One region of the Bradyrhizobium sp. Ash2021 genome, then DNA from elsewhere that is predicted to be linked to it. Evidence: predicted binding sites of a transcription regulator. Region 1 holds the regulator's gene; each other region holds the start of a gene.
The links. Region 1 encodes PhoB, which activates phosphate uptake and scavenging genes when phosphate is short. Its sites were predicted from a motif close to TGTCATNNANCTGTCAT; they were not measured.
Positions count from the first base shown of each region.

Region 2: the regulator PhoB is predicted to act here: its motif matches at 2,770-2,786, upstream of NL528_RS16555 (inorganic phosphate transporter).
Region 3: the regulator PhoB is predicted to act here: its motif matches at 2,532-2,548, upstream of phnC (phosphonate ABC transporter ATP-binding protein).

Region 1 covers NZ_CP100604.1:909,660-914,295, reverse strand. Annotated here, with positions in the region: gene NL528_RS04250 (aspartate aminotransferase family protein) at 1-350, opposite strand, end outside; gene NL528_RS04245 (GcrA family cell cycle regulator) at 830-1,339, shown strand; gene phoB (phosphate regulon transcriptional regulator PhoB) at 1,397-2,098, opposite strand; gene phoU (phosphate signaling complex protein PhoU) at 2,159-2,875, opposite strand; gene pstB (phosphate ABC transporter ATP-binding protein PstB) at 2,887-3,708, opposite strand; gene pstA (phosphate ABC transporter permease PstA) at 3,705-4,550, opposite strand; gene pstC (phosphate ABC transporter permease subunit PstC) at 4,555-4,636, opposite strand, start outside.
Region 2 covers NZ_CP100604.1:3,494,793-3,499,428, reverse strand. Annotated here, with positions in the region: partial or broken gene NL528_RS16580 (IS3 family transposase) at 1-98, opposite strand, end outside; gene NL528_RS16575 (hypothetical protein) at 198-470, shown strand; gene dcd (dCTP deaminase) at 467-1,024, shown strand; gene NL528_RS16565 (hypothetical protein) at 1,299-1,559, shown strand; partial or broken gene NL528_RS16560 (TIGR03915 family putative DNA repair protein) at 1,675-2,316, shown strand; gene NL528_RS16555 (inorganic phosphate transporter) at 2,829-4,451, shown strand.
Region 3 covers NZ_CP100604.1:3,772,377-3,777,012, reverse strand. Annotated here, with positions in the region: gene phnE (phosphonate ABC transporter, permease protein PhnE) at 1-521, opposite strand, end outside; gene phnD (phosphonate ABC transporter substrate-binding protein) at 606-1,535, opposite strand; gene phnC (phosphonate ABC transporter ATP-binding protein) at 1,613-2,428, opposite strand; gene NL528_RS17840 (chloramphenicol acetyltransferase) at 2,617-3,285, shown strand; gene NL528_RS17835 (alpha-D-ribose 1-methylphosphonate 5-triphosphate diphosphatase) at 3,282-4,475, shown strand; gene NL528_RS17830 (DUF1045 domain-containing protein) at 4,496-4,636, shown strand, end outside.

The DNA of each region.
Region 1 (4,636 bases):
GCGGCGTGATAGCGGCGCGCGACCTTGATCGCGCATTCCATCGCCTCGGCGCCGGAATTACAGAAGAACACGAAATCCGCAAAGCTCTGCTCGCACAGCCGCGCCGCGAGCTTGTCGCCGTCGGGCGATTTGAACAGGTTCGACATGTGCCAGAGTTTCGTCGCCTGCTCCTGCAGGGCCGCGACCAGATGCGGATGGCAATGACCGAGCGCATTCACCGCGACGCCGGAGGTGAAGTCGAGATAGCGCTCGCCATTGGTTGCGATCAGCCACGCGCCTTCGCCGCGCTCGAAGCCAAGATCGACCCTGGCGAAGACGGGAAGCAGATGCGACGTGGCGCTCTTGGTCATGGCAATCACTGATGGTTATGAGACAGTCACGATGCCTGCCGGGGCGCGGCAGCAGCCCGTCTTCCGAAAACAAAACGTGCCGCCTTTTTCGGGCGGCACGTGGCAAACATTCTATGCTGGCGGCGGTAACTGTCAACACGCCACGAGACGTGCCTTCCTGCACTGCAAGAAAAGCGCAATCCGTAACATTCCGGGGCGGTGGAAAAACACGATTGCAATGCTTAAGTGTGGGAACATGTGGACGCACCGACGGGGACTCTTGCGCCAGAGTCCCGCCATATTGTAGCGTCTGAGCCGTCGGGTACGACATCTCGTGCGGCGGATCTGATCCTCTGAAGTCCGGTGTTCTGCGTACACGCTCGGGCGCGCTTTCTGCGCCCGGCGAGGGCTAAGGGATTCTGCCCGCAGGGATATTTGAGACGATTGGCATCGCCAGCGCTGCCCCAGATTGGCCGGCGCGACGCGAAGGGAAGAATGCGATGACAGTATTGACCTGGTCCGACGATCGCGTCGAGCAACTGAAAAAACTTTGGGAGTCCGGCCTTTCGGCCAGCCAGATCGCCGCGGAACTCGGAAATGTGACGCGAAATGCGGTGATCGGCAAAGTGCACCGGCTGGGGCTTTCCGGCCGCGCCAAGAGCCCCTCCTCGGCCGCCCCGCGGCAGCGCAAGGCCCGCCCAGCCCAGCAGATGATGCGGGTTTCGCGGCCGGTGTCGCGCGGCAACACCGCGCTGGCCCATGCCTTTGACGTGGAGATGGAGCCCGATCCGGTCACCTACGACAATGTGGTGCCGATGAGCCAGCGGCTGTCGCTGCTCGAGCTCAACGAGGCCACCTGCCACTGGCCGATCGGCGATCCCTCGAGCAACGACTTCTTCTTCTGCGGCGGCAAGGCGCTCGCCAGCCTGCCCTATTGCGCGCACCACTCGCGCGTCGCCTATCAGCCGGCTTCCGATCGCCGCCGCCCGGCGCCGAAGCCGACCAGGTAAGGCACGCGCACTCTCCGGTGTCGTCCCCGCGAAGGCGGGGACGACAGTGGAGTGTTTTCACTCCACCTTCGCAAATCGATCGTCCAGCGCGTAGCCGGCGCCGCGGACGGTGCGGATCGGGTCCTGCTCGCGGCCGGGGTTGAGCAGTTTGCGCAGGCGGCCGATATGCACGTCGACGGTGCGCTCGTCGATATAGATGTCGCGGCCCCAGACGCTATCGAGCAGCTGCTCGCGGCTGAAGACACGGCCGGGATGCTCCAGGAAGAACTCCAGCAGGCGATACTCGGTCGGGCCGAGATCGATCGGACGGCCCGAGCGCGCGACCCGGCGCTTCTCGCGATCGAGTTCGATGTCGCCATAGGTCAGCACGGTGGCGAGCCGCTCCGGGCTCGCCCGCCGCAACAGGCCTTTCACACGCGCCAGCAGTTCCGGCACCGAAAAGGGTTTTACGATGTAATCGTCGGCGCCGGTCGCCAACCCCCGCACCCGCTCGCTTTCCTCACCGCGCGCGGTCAGCATGATGATCGGCAGCTGCTTGGTCTCGGGCCGCGCGCGCAGGCGGCGGCACAGCTCGATGCCGGACAGTCCCGGCAGCATCCAGTCGAGCACGATCAGATCGGGCACGCGCTCCTTCAGCCGTGTGTCGGCGTCGTCACCACGGCCGACGGTTTCGACGTCGTAGCCTTCGGCATCGAGGTTGTAGCGCAGCAGCGTCGTCAGCGCTTCCTCGTCTTCGACCACCAGAATGCGGGCGCTCATCAGTGTAAGCCTCTCTTCGTCTTATTTTGCCGCGTTTTCTTCACGCGAAACGCTACGTCTCTAGTTCCCGGGTACCGTCGTGGCGAACGTCGTCATGTCGCCCTTCGGACGCTTGTCCATGATCTGCTGGCCCTCGATCATGTAGAACACGGTTTCGGCGATATTGGTGGCGTGGTCGCCGATCCGTTCGATGTTCTTGGCGCAGAACATCAGGTGAATACAGAACGAGATGTTGCGCGGATCTTCCATCATGTAGGTCAGGAGCTCGCGGAACAGCGAGGTGCAGATGGCGTCGACTTCCTCGTCGCCCTTCCACACCGCCATCGCCGCCGGCAGGTCGTGCGCCGCATAGGCATCGAGCACCGACTTGACCTGCGACTGCACCAGGTCGGTCATGTGCTCGAGGCCGCGGATCAGTTTCAGCGGATGAAAATCGTTCTCCAGCGCCGCGACCCGCTTGCCCATGTTCTTGGCGAGGTCGCCGATCCGCTCCAGATCGGTGGCCACCCGCATCGCGCCGACGATTTCGCGCAGATCGATCGCCATCGGCTGGCGCCGCGCGATCGTCAGCACCGCGCGCTCCTCGATCATGTGCTGCAGATTGTCGATTTCGGCATCGGCGGCGACCACGCGCTTGCCGAGCGCGATATCGCGGCGCACCAGCGCATCGACGGATTCGGTGATCATGCGTTCGGTGAGGCCGCCCATCTCGGCGACCAGCCGGGTCAATTCCTGCAGATCGCTGTCGAACGCCTTGGCGGTATGTTCAGAAGCCATGTGTTATCTCCTCAACCGAACCGGCCGGTGATGTAGTCTTGGGTGCGTCGATCGCTCGGCGAGGTGAAAATCTTGTTGGTGTCGTCGAACTCGATCAACTCACCAAGGTACATGAAGGCGGTCTTGTCCGAGACGCGCGCCGCCTGCTGCATATTATGGGTAACGATGGCGATGGTGTAGTCCTCCGCCAGTTCCTGGATCAATTCCTCCACCTTGGCGGTCGAGATCGGGTCCAGCGCCGAGCAGGGCTCGTCGAACAGGATCACCTCGGGCCGCACCGCCACGGTGCGGGCGATGCACAGCCGCTGCTGCTGGCCGCCGGAGAGCGATAGGCCCGAGGCGTTCAGCTTGTCCTTGACCTCATTCCACAGCGCGCCGCCACGCAACGCCTTTTCGACCCGGCCGTCCATCTCGGATTTGGAGATCTTCTCATAGAGGCGGATACCGAAGGCGATGTTCTCATAGATCGTCATCGGAAACGGCGTCGGCTTCTGGAACACCATGCCGACCCGGGCCCGCAGCAGGTTGAGATCGAGCTTGGGGTCGAGGATGTTGGTCTGGTCGAGCATCAATTGACCGGTCGCACGCTGGCCGGGATAGAGATCGTACATCCGGTTGAAGATCCGCAGCAGGGTCGATTTGCCGCAGCCGGACGGCCCGATGAAGGCGGTGACGCGGTGGGTGCCGAGCGCAAGGTTGATGTTCTTCAGCGCGTGGTGCTCGCCGTAGTAAAAATTCAGGCCCCGCGCGGTGACCTTGGCCGGCGCGTCCGGCAACGCCACCGGGGGAACGGATCCGCTCGCGCTGCTCACCGATACAGAAAGATCGTTCATTTTGCGGTCCTCTCGGCGCCCAGGATGCGCGCGCCAATGTTCAGCGCGAGCACGGTCAAGGTGATGAGCAAGGCCCCGCTCCAGGCCAGCTGCTTCCAGTAGGCGTAGGGGCTTTGCACGAAATTGTTGATGGTGACCGGCAGGTTCGCCATCGTCTTGGTCAGGTTGAGGCTGAAGAACTGGTTGGACAGCGCGGTGAACAACAGCGGCGCGGTTTCACCGGCGACGCGCGCGGTCGCCAGCAGCACACCGGTGATCAGGCCCGACCGCGCGGCGCGATAGGCGATGCGCTTGATCACGAGCGAGCGCGGCAGGCCGAGCGCGGACGCCGCTTCGCGCAGCGGATTGGGCACCAGCACCAGCATGTCCTCGGTGGTGCGCACCACGACGGGGATCACGATCACGGCCAGCGCGAGGCAGCCGGCAAAGGCCGAAAACCCGCCCATCGGCACCACGACGGCGCCGTAGACGAACAACCCGATGATGATCGACGGCGCGCTGAGCAGGATGTCGTTGATGAAGCGGATCACTGAAGTGAGGCGATCGTTCCGGCCGTATTCGGCGAGATAGGTGCCGGCGAAAAGACCCAGCGGCGCGCCGACGCCGACGCCGATCACGGTCATGATGATCGAGCCTGTGATGGCGTTGCGCAGGCCGCCGTCGGTCGATCCTGGCGGCGGCGTATCCTGGGTGAACACGGCGAGATTGATGCCGGCGAGGCCGTTGTAGAGCAGCGTGAACAATATCAGCGCCAGCCACGTCACGCCGAACAAGGCGGCGCCGACGCACAGCGCGCGGATGACGATGTCGTACCGGCGGCGTGAGGCGTAAATCGGGTTCATGGCCCTAATTCCCCGCCTTCTTTTCCAGCCGCATCAGCATCAGCCGGGCGGCGGCGAGAACGAAGAAGGTCAAGATGAACAGCAAC
Region 2 (4,636 bases), 2.6 Mb from region 1:
CCAAGGTCTGCTGACGCCTGCGCATACGACACGCCGCGCTCCTTGATCAGGCGTACAGCCTCAAGCTTGAACTCTCGCGTAAACTGCCGTCTCTCCATGACACACCTCCTGCTCCATAAAACACCTAACTCGGTGTCCTCGGAACCGGGTGCAGCTCATTCGCGCTTGCTTTAATGAAAAAGAACGGGAGATACTCCATGATGCGCCTCAAAGTTGAAAAAATCGGCGAAGGCCTTCACCCGAGCGAGATCGTGGTTTCCGTTAAAGGAAAAGATGGTCTGATTTCTCTAGTTTTAGATCCTTCCATTATCTTTGAGGACAGCACTGTAAACGTTGGTTGGCCCGTCGCGACTAACGGCAATTTTTTTCTTATTGAGCTTCCTCGCGAAACGATGAACGGATCGTGGCGCATTTGGGTTCCGGGAGAGGAACTTAAAAGCGAAGAGGAAAGAAAACGAGCGATGGCTTGATTTTAACAGATCGCGAAATTCGAAATTCTCTGGAAGCAAACCTCTTCGATATTCTTCCGAGGCCATCTCTCGAAGCATACTCGTCAACTACGGTTGACCTCACTTTGAGTCCGGTACTACGGGTTTACAGATCGCAACCCACCGGACTCAAAAGCGCGATTGATCCATCGCAGCCTGGATTCAACGCCATTAAACTGATCAACCAACTCACGGACGTCGCCGATATTGACGATAAGAATGGGTACGATCTCCCTCCCGGAGTTCTGGTTCTAGGTTGGACGCTAGAAACTATCGATCTCAAGGATCACTGTCGGTTGGCTGCTAGAGTTGAGGGGAAAAGCTCGCTAGCGCGCGTCGGACTTGGCATTCATGTCACCGCACCGATCATTCACACCGGCTTTAAAGCGCCCATTCAACTTGAGATGATCAATCACGGGCCGCTTCCGATTTGCCTGCGCAAAGGAATGCGTATTTGCCAGATCGTGTTTGAACAAACACTCGGCATGCCTGACCGCTCCTATAAGGGGCAGTTTCTTGGACAAACCGCGACTTAGATTCGCTTTGCTTTTCGTTGGTCACGCGCACCTATCAGCGCGACGATATCTTCCATGTTCCAAAGCTTGTCGGACACACCAGCGGCCATCGCTGGAGCAACCTTCAGCGTCTTATGGATGCTGAAGTACAACGCCAGCGCGTGGCAGTGATTTTCCAGATTCTCTCCGTAGCAATCCTGCCGACTACGATGGCAGCACCGATCACGTCGGCCGGGCGCTTTTCGCCTTTTGGTCCTCTTGGCATTTGCAACACAACCTCTAGACTTCTTGGCCGATGATAACACCACTTGTTACCGGTATAATGGGCGCATACTTCACAAAGTTTATTACGCTGGCACAGGCGTTTGAGCTTGGAGGACTAGCTACCATCGTCTTGGCTGGACTTTGGATTGATTACGACCGGGACATAGCCAAAGCCGCCAAGGGGATTCAAAGAATCGAGGAGCGCGTCAATCAGTTCGCGGGAGAAGAGTTATTACAATGGGAATCTAAAAAGGGGCGCGGCGGCGTAATTGGAAAGCACCTCATCAAGTAAAAATTTCAAACTGAGACATTACCCGACGAAAGGAAGGACGTGGATGCCCGGGACATCTAGCGCGAAGACGCGCTTCGCGCTTTTGCCCGGGCATGACGAGAAGCGAGCGAGTGTCATGCACGGCATCACCCTCGGCAGCGAAACCGATTTCGACGGCTGGCGGAAAGCGGCCCGGACGCTGGCACTGCATGAAGTGCAGCCGTCGGCAGTGACATGGCGCGTCGGCAGCAACGGGCCCGAACCGGTCGAACCGTCCGCCGCGCCACTCGAAACACCGAACAATGCCATCAGCGTACCCGCAAAGTTCGTCGTGCTGGCGCAATCGGCGATCCTGCACCGCGATCCCCTGCGCTTTGCCATTCTGTATCGCCTGCTGTGGCGGCTGCGCGGCCATCACGATCTGCTCGGCGTCGCTGATGATCCCGATGTCTCACGCGTTCTTGCAATGGCGAAAGCCGTGCATCGCGACCAGCACAGGATGCGCGCCTCGGTCCGTTTCCGCGAAATCGGCCGCGAGCAAAAATCGCATTACGTCGCCTGGTTCGAGCCGGAGCATCACATCGTCGAAGCGACCGCGCCATTTTTCGCCAGCCGTTTCGCCGACATGCCATGGTCGATCCTGACCCCGGATCTCTGCGCCCATTGGGACGGCCACGCCGTCGCGATCACGCCTGGGATCGAGGCGCCGGGCGAAGACCGGCTGGAACAAACATGGCGGCGCATTTACGCCAACATCTTCAACCCAGCGCGGCTGAAAACGGTACTGCCGCGATAATCGCCGCGCGCGGCATAAACATTCCAAATGGCTGGGGAACCACAAATTGCCGTGACAAGCGGTGATAAAACGAAAAATAAATGTACAACCTTTAATTGATAGATGATATTATCGCATTGTCGGCAGGAAATTGGGGCGTCCTGTTCACGCCATGACGTTCCCATGAGGTCGGCGCGCTGCACGGTACGAACAGCCCCAGTGCTGTGCAGCGCGCGACCTACCCACCTTCCAAAATCTTTGGCGTTTGCATCGCTACCAGCGAAGGCCTGCGCAGCGTCGCGCCCATGGCGGCTGTCAGCGCCTCATTTCCGAGCATCGCGGTTCGAACATCGTGGCCCGCACAGCCAGCGGCTGCCCGCCAACTGCATCGCACCAGGAACTGGCGTTCCCGCCCGCATTTCCGTCCGCGGCAACGATGGGAACAGCCGATCCGCATTTCAATCAACTGTCACAAGCATCCGCCAAAATCGGAGGCATTGGGACAGGAGATTGCAATGAGCGATATGGCATTACCCGGTTCGATCGAACCCGCATTGCGGAAGGGTCCGGATCTCGACAAAGGCTTTCATCCACTGACCGGCATTATCTACATGGGGGTGGTCGCTGCCGCCCTGCTGTTCGTTGCCTACAGCATCTATTCCGACATCTATGCGACCGGCACGCGCGTCACCTCCTACATGCCCTATATCCTGCTCTTCGTCGCCTTGCTGATCGCGCTCGGCTTCGAATTCGTCAATGGCTTTCACGACACCGCCAATGCGGTCGCCACCGTCATCTATACCCGCTCGCTGCCGGCGCACATTGCCGTGGTCTGGTCGGGCATGTTCAATCTGTTCGGCGTGCTGCTTTCCAGCGGCGCCGTCGCCTTCGGCATCGTGTCGTTGCTCCCGGTCGAACTGATCCTGCAGGTCGGCAGCAGCGCGGGTTTCGCCATGGTGTTCGCGCTGCTGATCTCGGCCATCATCTGGAACGTGGGCACCTGGTATCTCGGGCTGCCGGCATCGAGTTCGCACACCCTGATCGGATCGATCATGGGTGTCGGCATCACCAACGCGCTGTTGCGCGGCCGCGACGGCACTTCCGGCGTGGACTGGTCGCAGGCCGGCAATATCGCCAAGGCGCTGCTGCTGTCGCCGCTGTTCGGCTTCGCGCTGGCCGCGATCCTGCTCTATGTCCTCAAGCTCATCTTGCAGCGCGCGACGCCTGCGCTGTTCGGAGAGCCGAAGGGCGACCAGCCGCCGCCATGGTGGATCCGGGGCGTCCTGATCCTCACCTGCACGCTGGTCAGCTTCTTCCACGGCTCCAATGACGGTCAGAAGGGCATGGGCCTCATCATGCTCATCCTGATCGGTACGGTGCCGACGGCCTATGCGCTCAACCGGGCAATGCCCGCGAGCCAGATCGAACAGTTCACGGCGAATTCGATGACCGCAAGCAAGGTCATCGAGGGCAAGGCCGCCGGTTACAACGTCATCGGCAACCCGCGGCCGGCCGTGACCAACTATGTCGCGCAGCACCAGATCAACGAGGGCACCTATCCGTCATTGGCGGTGCTGGTGCGCGACATCGGCACCCAGGTCACCCAGTATGGATCGCTGGCGAAATTCCCGGCGGAGACCGTCGGCAACACCCGCAACGACATGTACCTGGTCTCCGAGGCCATCCGCTTTCTGATGAAGGACAAGGAAGCCGAACTCTCCAGCGCCGATGTTGCCACGCTCAACAGCTACAAAGGCTCGCTCGACGCTGCTACGAAGTTCATTCCGGGCTGGGTGAAGTTCGTCGTCGCCATCGCGCTCGGCCTCGGCACCATGGTCGGCTGGAAGCGCATCGTCGTCACCGTCGGCGAGAAGATCGGCAAGACCCACCTGACCTACGCGCAGGGCGCCTGTGCCGAAATCACGGCGGCCGCGACCATCGCAGCGGCCGACGGCTACGGACTGCCGGTTTCAACCACGCACGTGCTGTCGTCCGGCATCGCCGGCACGATGGCGGCCAACGGAAGTGGGCTGCAATGGTCGACGATCCGCAACATCGCCATGGCCTGGGTACTGACCCTGCCGGCCGCGATGATGATCTCGGGCGCGCTGTACTTCGTGTTCTACCATCTGTTCTGAGAAACGCGCCTGCGGCGCTCCCTGCTGCGCCTAAACGAAAAAGGCCCGCGCCGAAAGTGCGGGCCTTTTTTTCTCGAAAGCGACTCCGGATCACCTCCTCGTCATTGCGAGCGAAGCGAAGCAATCCATTCTTTCCTTTCCGTGGAGAAATGGATTGCTTCGTCGCTATCGCTCCTCGCAATGAC
Region 3 (4,636 bases), 2.9 Mb from region 1:
GAATGGATGGCGATGGCGAGCACGCCCGCCATCGGTCCGAGGCCGAATGCGATGACGAAGATCAACGCAAACACAATGCCGGGAACCGTACGGGCGAATTCCAGCAGACGGCGGACCACGAAGCGCAGCCACGGCGCGGGCGAGGTATTTTCGGCCGCAAGGAAATTCAGTGCAAACGCCAGCACCGCTCCGGTCAGGGTGCCGACATAGCTGATCAGGATGGTCTCGCCGAGCATCTTCAACCATTTGTGCCAGCCCCAGAACCATTCACCGATGTCGGTCCACACCCGGGTGCCGTTTTCCAGCGTGAAGATACGGTCGAAATAGCTGACGAAGTTTCCGAAATAGGTGAAGAAGGTGCGCAGATTCACCTCCGCGCCGATGGCGGCAATGACAAGAGCGGCGAAAAACACCGCCGCCGCCAATGTCATCTGCAGGCGCTTGCGCGCGACCGCCCTGCGATAGGCCTCGTTGAGCGCCGCCAGTTGCGGGCCTGGCAGAATGGATACGGCCGTGGCCATCGACGATTACGATCCGGTTCAAATGCCAAACGAGAAAAAGGCCGGGTCGCATGGACCCGGCCTGGTCTTGTCTCCGCCGATCGATCAGGACGCCTTCTTGCGCAGATTGTCGACGAACTTAATCAGCTCGATGGTCTTGTCGTAGTCTGCGTTGGTAATCGGCTGCCAGGGCAGATTCTTGCCATCGGACAGCTTCTTGAAGGCTTCCTTGTCCTTTTCGGGCGCGTTGAGGAATGCCTGCCTGATCGCGGCCTTCATGTCCTCGGGCAGGTCGCTGAGATAAGCGTAGGGCGAGTTGATGATGAGGTCCGACTTCACGATGACGCGAAAATCTTCCTTCTTCAGCGGCGTGCCGTCGCTCGACTTGACCATGTTCTTGGCGAGCATGCGCGTGAGGTTCGAATCATCTTCCGCATTCCACCAATTGGCAGCGACATCGACCGTGCCCTGGGCCAGCGCCAGCACGGCGTTCTCATGGCTGCCGGTGAAAATCACCTTGGAGAAATAGGCGTCGGGATCGATACCCATCTGGTTCATCTTGAAACGCGGCATGTTGTTGCCCGACGTCGAGTTCGGGTCGACCAGGCCGAGGTTCTTGCCCTTTAGGTCTTCGATCTTCTGGTACGGGCTCTTGGCGAGCACGTAGAACACCGAATAATACCCCTTGGAGCCGTCGGCGTTGACATCGATCACGAAGGCGTCGGTCTTCACCCCGGTGAGGCGGGCGCGCGAGAACGACGCCGGACCGTAATAACCGATATGGATGTTGCCGGCGCGTTGCCCTTCGATGACGGCCGCATAGTCGTTGGCGACACGCAGATTCACCTTGATGCCGAGCTCTTTCGACAGATAGTTCACGAACGGCGTGTAGCGTTCAAGAACGCCCGAGCCGTTCTCGGCCGGAATCACGGCAAAGGTGATTTCCGGATATTTCGCCTTCCAGTCTTCGGCTGACGCGGATGCGGTGAACGCCAGCGCGGCGGCGCCGGCCAGAACGATGCGACGAGTGATCATGATGTACCCTCTTGTTGTAGTTACGCCCATCGGCCGATTGCAGGTGTGCTGCGGCCGCCCTGTACTGAAGCAATTGCTCAGGCCGCAGCTGCGGTGCCGAGCGCCGGAACGGTTGCAGTTTGAGGCGCATGAATCGGCGTGCTGCCCATGACTTCGTTGGCCTCGAGATCGTAAAGCTCACGCGCAATATGATCGGTCAGAATCGCGGGCGCGCCGTCGAATACCACGCGGCCAGCCGACATCCCGATCAGGCGATCGCAATAGCTTCGCGCCAGATCGAGCGAATGCAAATTGCAGATCACCGTGATGCCGAAGTGCTTGTTGATGCGCAGCAGTGCGTCCATCACGATCCGGGTGTTGCGCGGATCGAGCGAGGCGATCGGCTCGTCGGCGAGGATGATGTCCGGCTCCTGCACCAGCGCGCGCGCGATCGCGACGCGCTGCTGCTGGCCGCCGGAAAGCTGGTCAGCGCGCTGGGCCGCGAGCGAGCCCATATCGAACTGCTCGAGCGCGGACATCGCCAGCGCCTTGTCGTGTTCGGGCCAAAGCTGCGCTAGCGAACGCCAGGACGGGATTTCCGCCAACCGCCCCATCAACACATTGGTCAACACATCGAGCCGGCCAACCAGGTTGAATTGCTGAAAGATCATCGCCGAACGCGCACGCCACTGCCGCAAATCCCTGCCGCGCAGCGCAGTGACATCGACGCCTTCGAACAGGATCCGGCCTTCGGTGGGGTCAGCGAGCCGGTTGATCATCCGCAGCAGCGTCGATTTGCCGGCGCCGGACCGGCCGATCACACCGATAAAGGCACCGGGTGCTACCGAGAAGGAAGCATTGTCAACCGCGGCTTTGGTGCCGAAACGGCACGTCAAACCTTCTACCACCAGCATGCATTGCTCCAACCGCGTCGTCCTCGGTCATCGCTAGCGCCGGTATCTAACAGTTGTGTGACAGCCGCGCCGCGGTGCGGCGATCATCCACACCGGGGACAACTGTCATTTATCCGTCATGACATTGTCATCAGGCCCATTGATGACGTGCGCAGCACCTCTAATCACGATTGCTCATGGAAACGCAAATGGCCGGCAAGATGCTCTCCGTTGAACCGACCGTCGATCCCACCGCCTCGGTGCGTGAAAGCCAACTCGGCGCCTATACCGAGGTCGGTGCGCGGACCATCCTGCTCGACGTCACCATGGACGACTATTCCTATGTCGTGAACGACGCACAGATCACCTACACCACGATCGGCAAATTCTGCTCGATCGCGGCGATGACCCGGATCAACCCCGGCAATCATCCGATGTACCGGGCGTCGCAGGCGCATTTCACCTATCGCGCCAGCGCCTATTTTCAGGGCGAGAGCGACGACGCCGATTTCTTTGAATGGCGGCGCGAACACCGCGTTCATATCGGCCACGACGTCTGGATCGGGCATGGCGCCATCGTGTTGCCGGGGCGCTCCGTCGGCACCGGCGCGGTGGTCGCGGCCGGTGCGATCGTGACCAAGGACGTGCCCGCCTACACCATCGTGGCGGGAAATCCGGCGCGGGCGATCAAGCGGCGGTTTCCGGAGGCCATTACGAGCCGGCTGGCCGAGCTTGGGTGGTGGGATTGGGACCATGAGACGCTCCGTGCCGCCCTACCTGATTTCCGAAGGCTTGGCGTCGAGGATTTCCTCGCGAAATATGAGGCGGCGGGCAGTACGGGTCGCTCTCACGCCAGACGGCGGAGTGCAATATCGTGACAGATATCCTTCTTGAAGGCGGCCGGGCGCTGGTCGGTCGCAAAATTGTCGAGACCTCGCTGCGGGTCGCCGGTCGCGAAATCAGCGCCGTGGGTTCGGACCAGGGACGCGCCTCGCTCCACATTGATGCCGATGGCCTCAAGGTGCTGCCTGGCATCATCGACCTGCATGGCGACGCGTTCGAGCGGCAGATGATGCCGCGCGCCGGGGTCGACTTTCCTGTCGATGTGGCGCTGGCGGACAGCGACCGGCAGGCAATCAGCAACGGCATCACCACCGTTTATCACGCCACGACATGGTCCTGGGAGCCCGGACTGCGCAGCGGCGATAATGCAAGGCTTCTGCTCGAGGCGATCGAATCGATGCGGCCGCAGCTTGCCGCGGATACACGATTCCATTTGCGTCACGAGACCTATAATCTCGATGCCGAGGCCGAAATCGCCAAATGGCTGGCAGAAGGACGCATCGATCTCTTGGCGTTCAACGATCACATGGATTCGACGATTGCCAATCTGGCAAAACCGCAAAAGCGCAGCCGCATGGTGGAACGAACCGGACTCTCGAACGACGCGTTCGACCGGCTGGTGGAGCGGGTCGTTTCCCGCGCTCACGATGTGCCTCCATCGATCGCACGCCTGGCGCAGGCCGCGCGCGCAGCCGATGTCCGGATGCTGTCGCACGACGATGCAAGCCCGGAGATGCGGGCGGCATTTCGCTCGCAAGGCGTCGGCATAGCCGAATTTCCGGTGAACGAGGAAACCGCGCGCGGGGCGGCCGAGGCCGGCGACTTCATCGTGTTCGGCGCGCCCAACGTCGTGCGCGGCGGCAGTCATACCGGATGGACCAAGGCATCCGACATGATCGCCAAGGGCCTGTGTTCGGTGCTGGCGTCCGACTATTACTATCCGGCGCAATTGCTGGCGGCGTTCCGGCTTGATGCGGACGGCGTGCTGCCGCTTGCCGAAGCCTGGGAGCTGATTTCGGCGGCGCCGGCGCGCGCTGCGGGTCTTGGAGATCGCGGCGTTCTCGCCGAAGGCCAGCGCGCCGACATCATCCTCGTCGATGACCGGATGCCGCTGCGGCCGCGAATCGTCGCGGTCATTGCCGCGGGACGTCTGGTGTATCTGACGGATACGAGCCGTCTCATCCATTCGTCCGTCGCCCCACACAAGGCAGTTGCAGCCGCGTGAAGCGGCTCTATTCTGCGGCAATGGGGATTTATCCGCGCTACGCCATCTATTACGCTCCCGCACCCGGCAGTGTGCTGGACCGTTTTGGCGCAGATCTGCTCGGCTACGACGCCTATCGCGGTGACGACCTGCCCTTTCCGGGTGACGTGACCCTGGCCAGG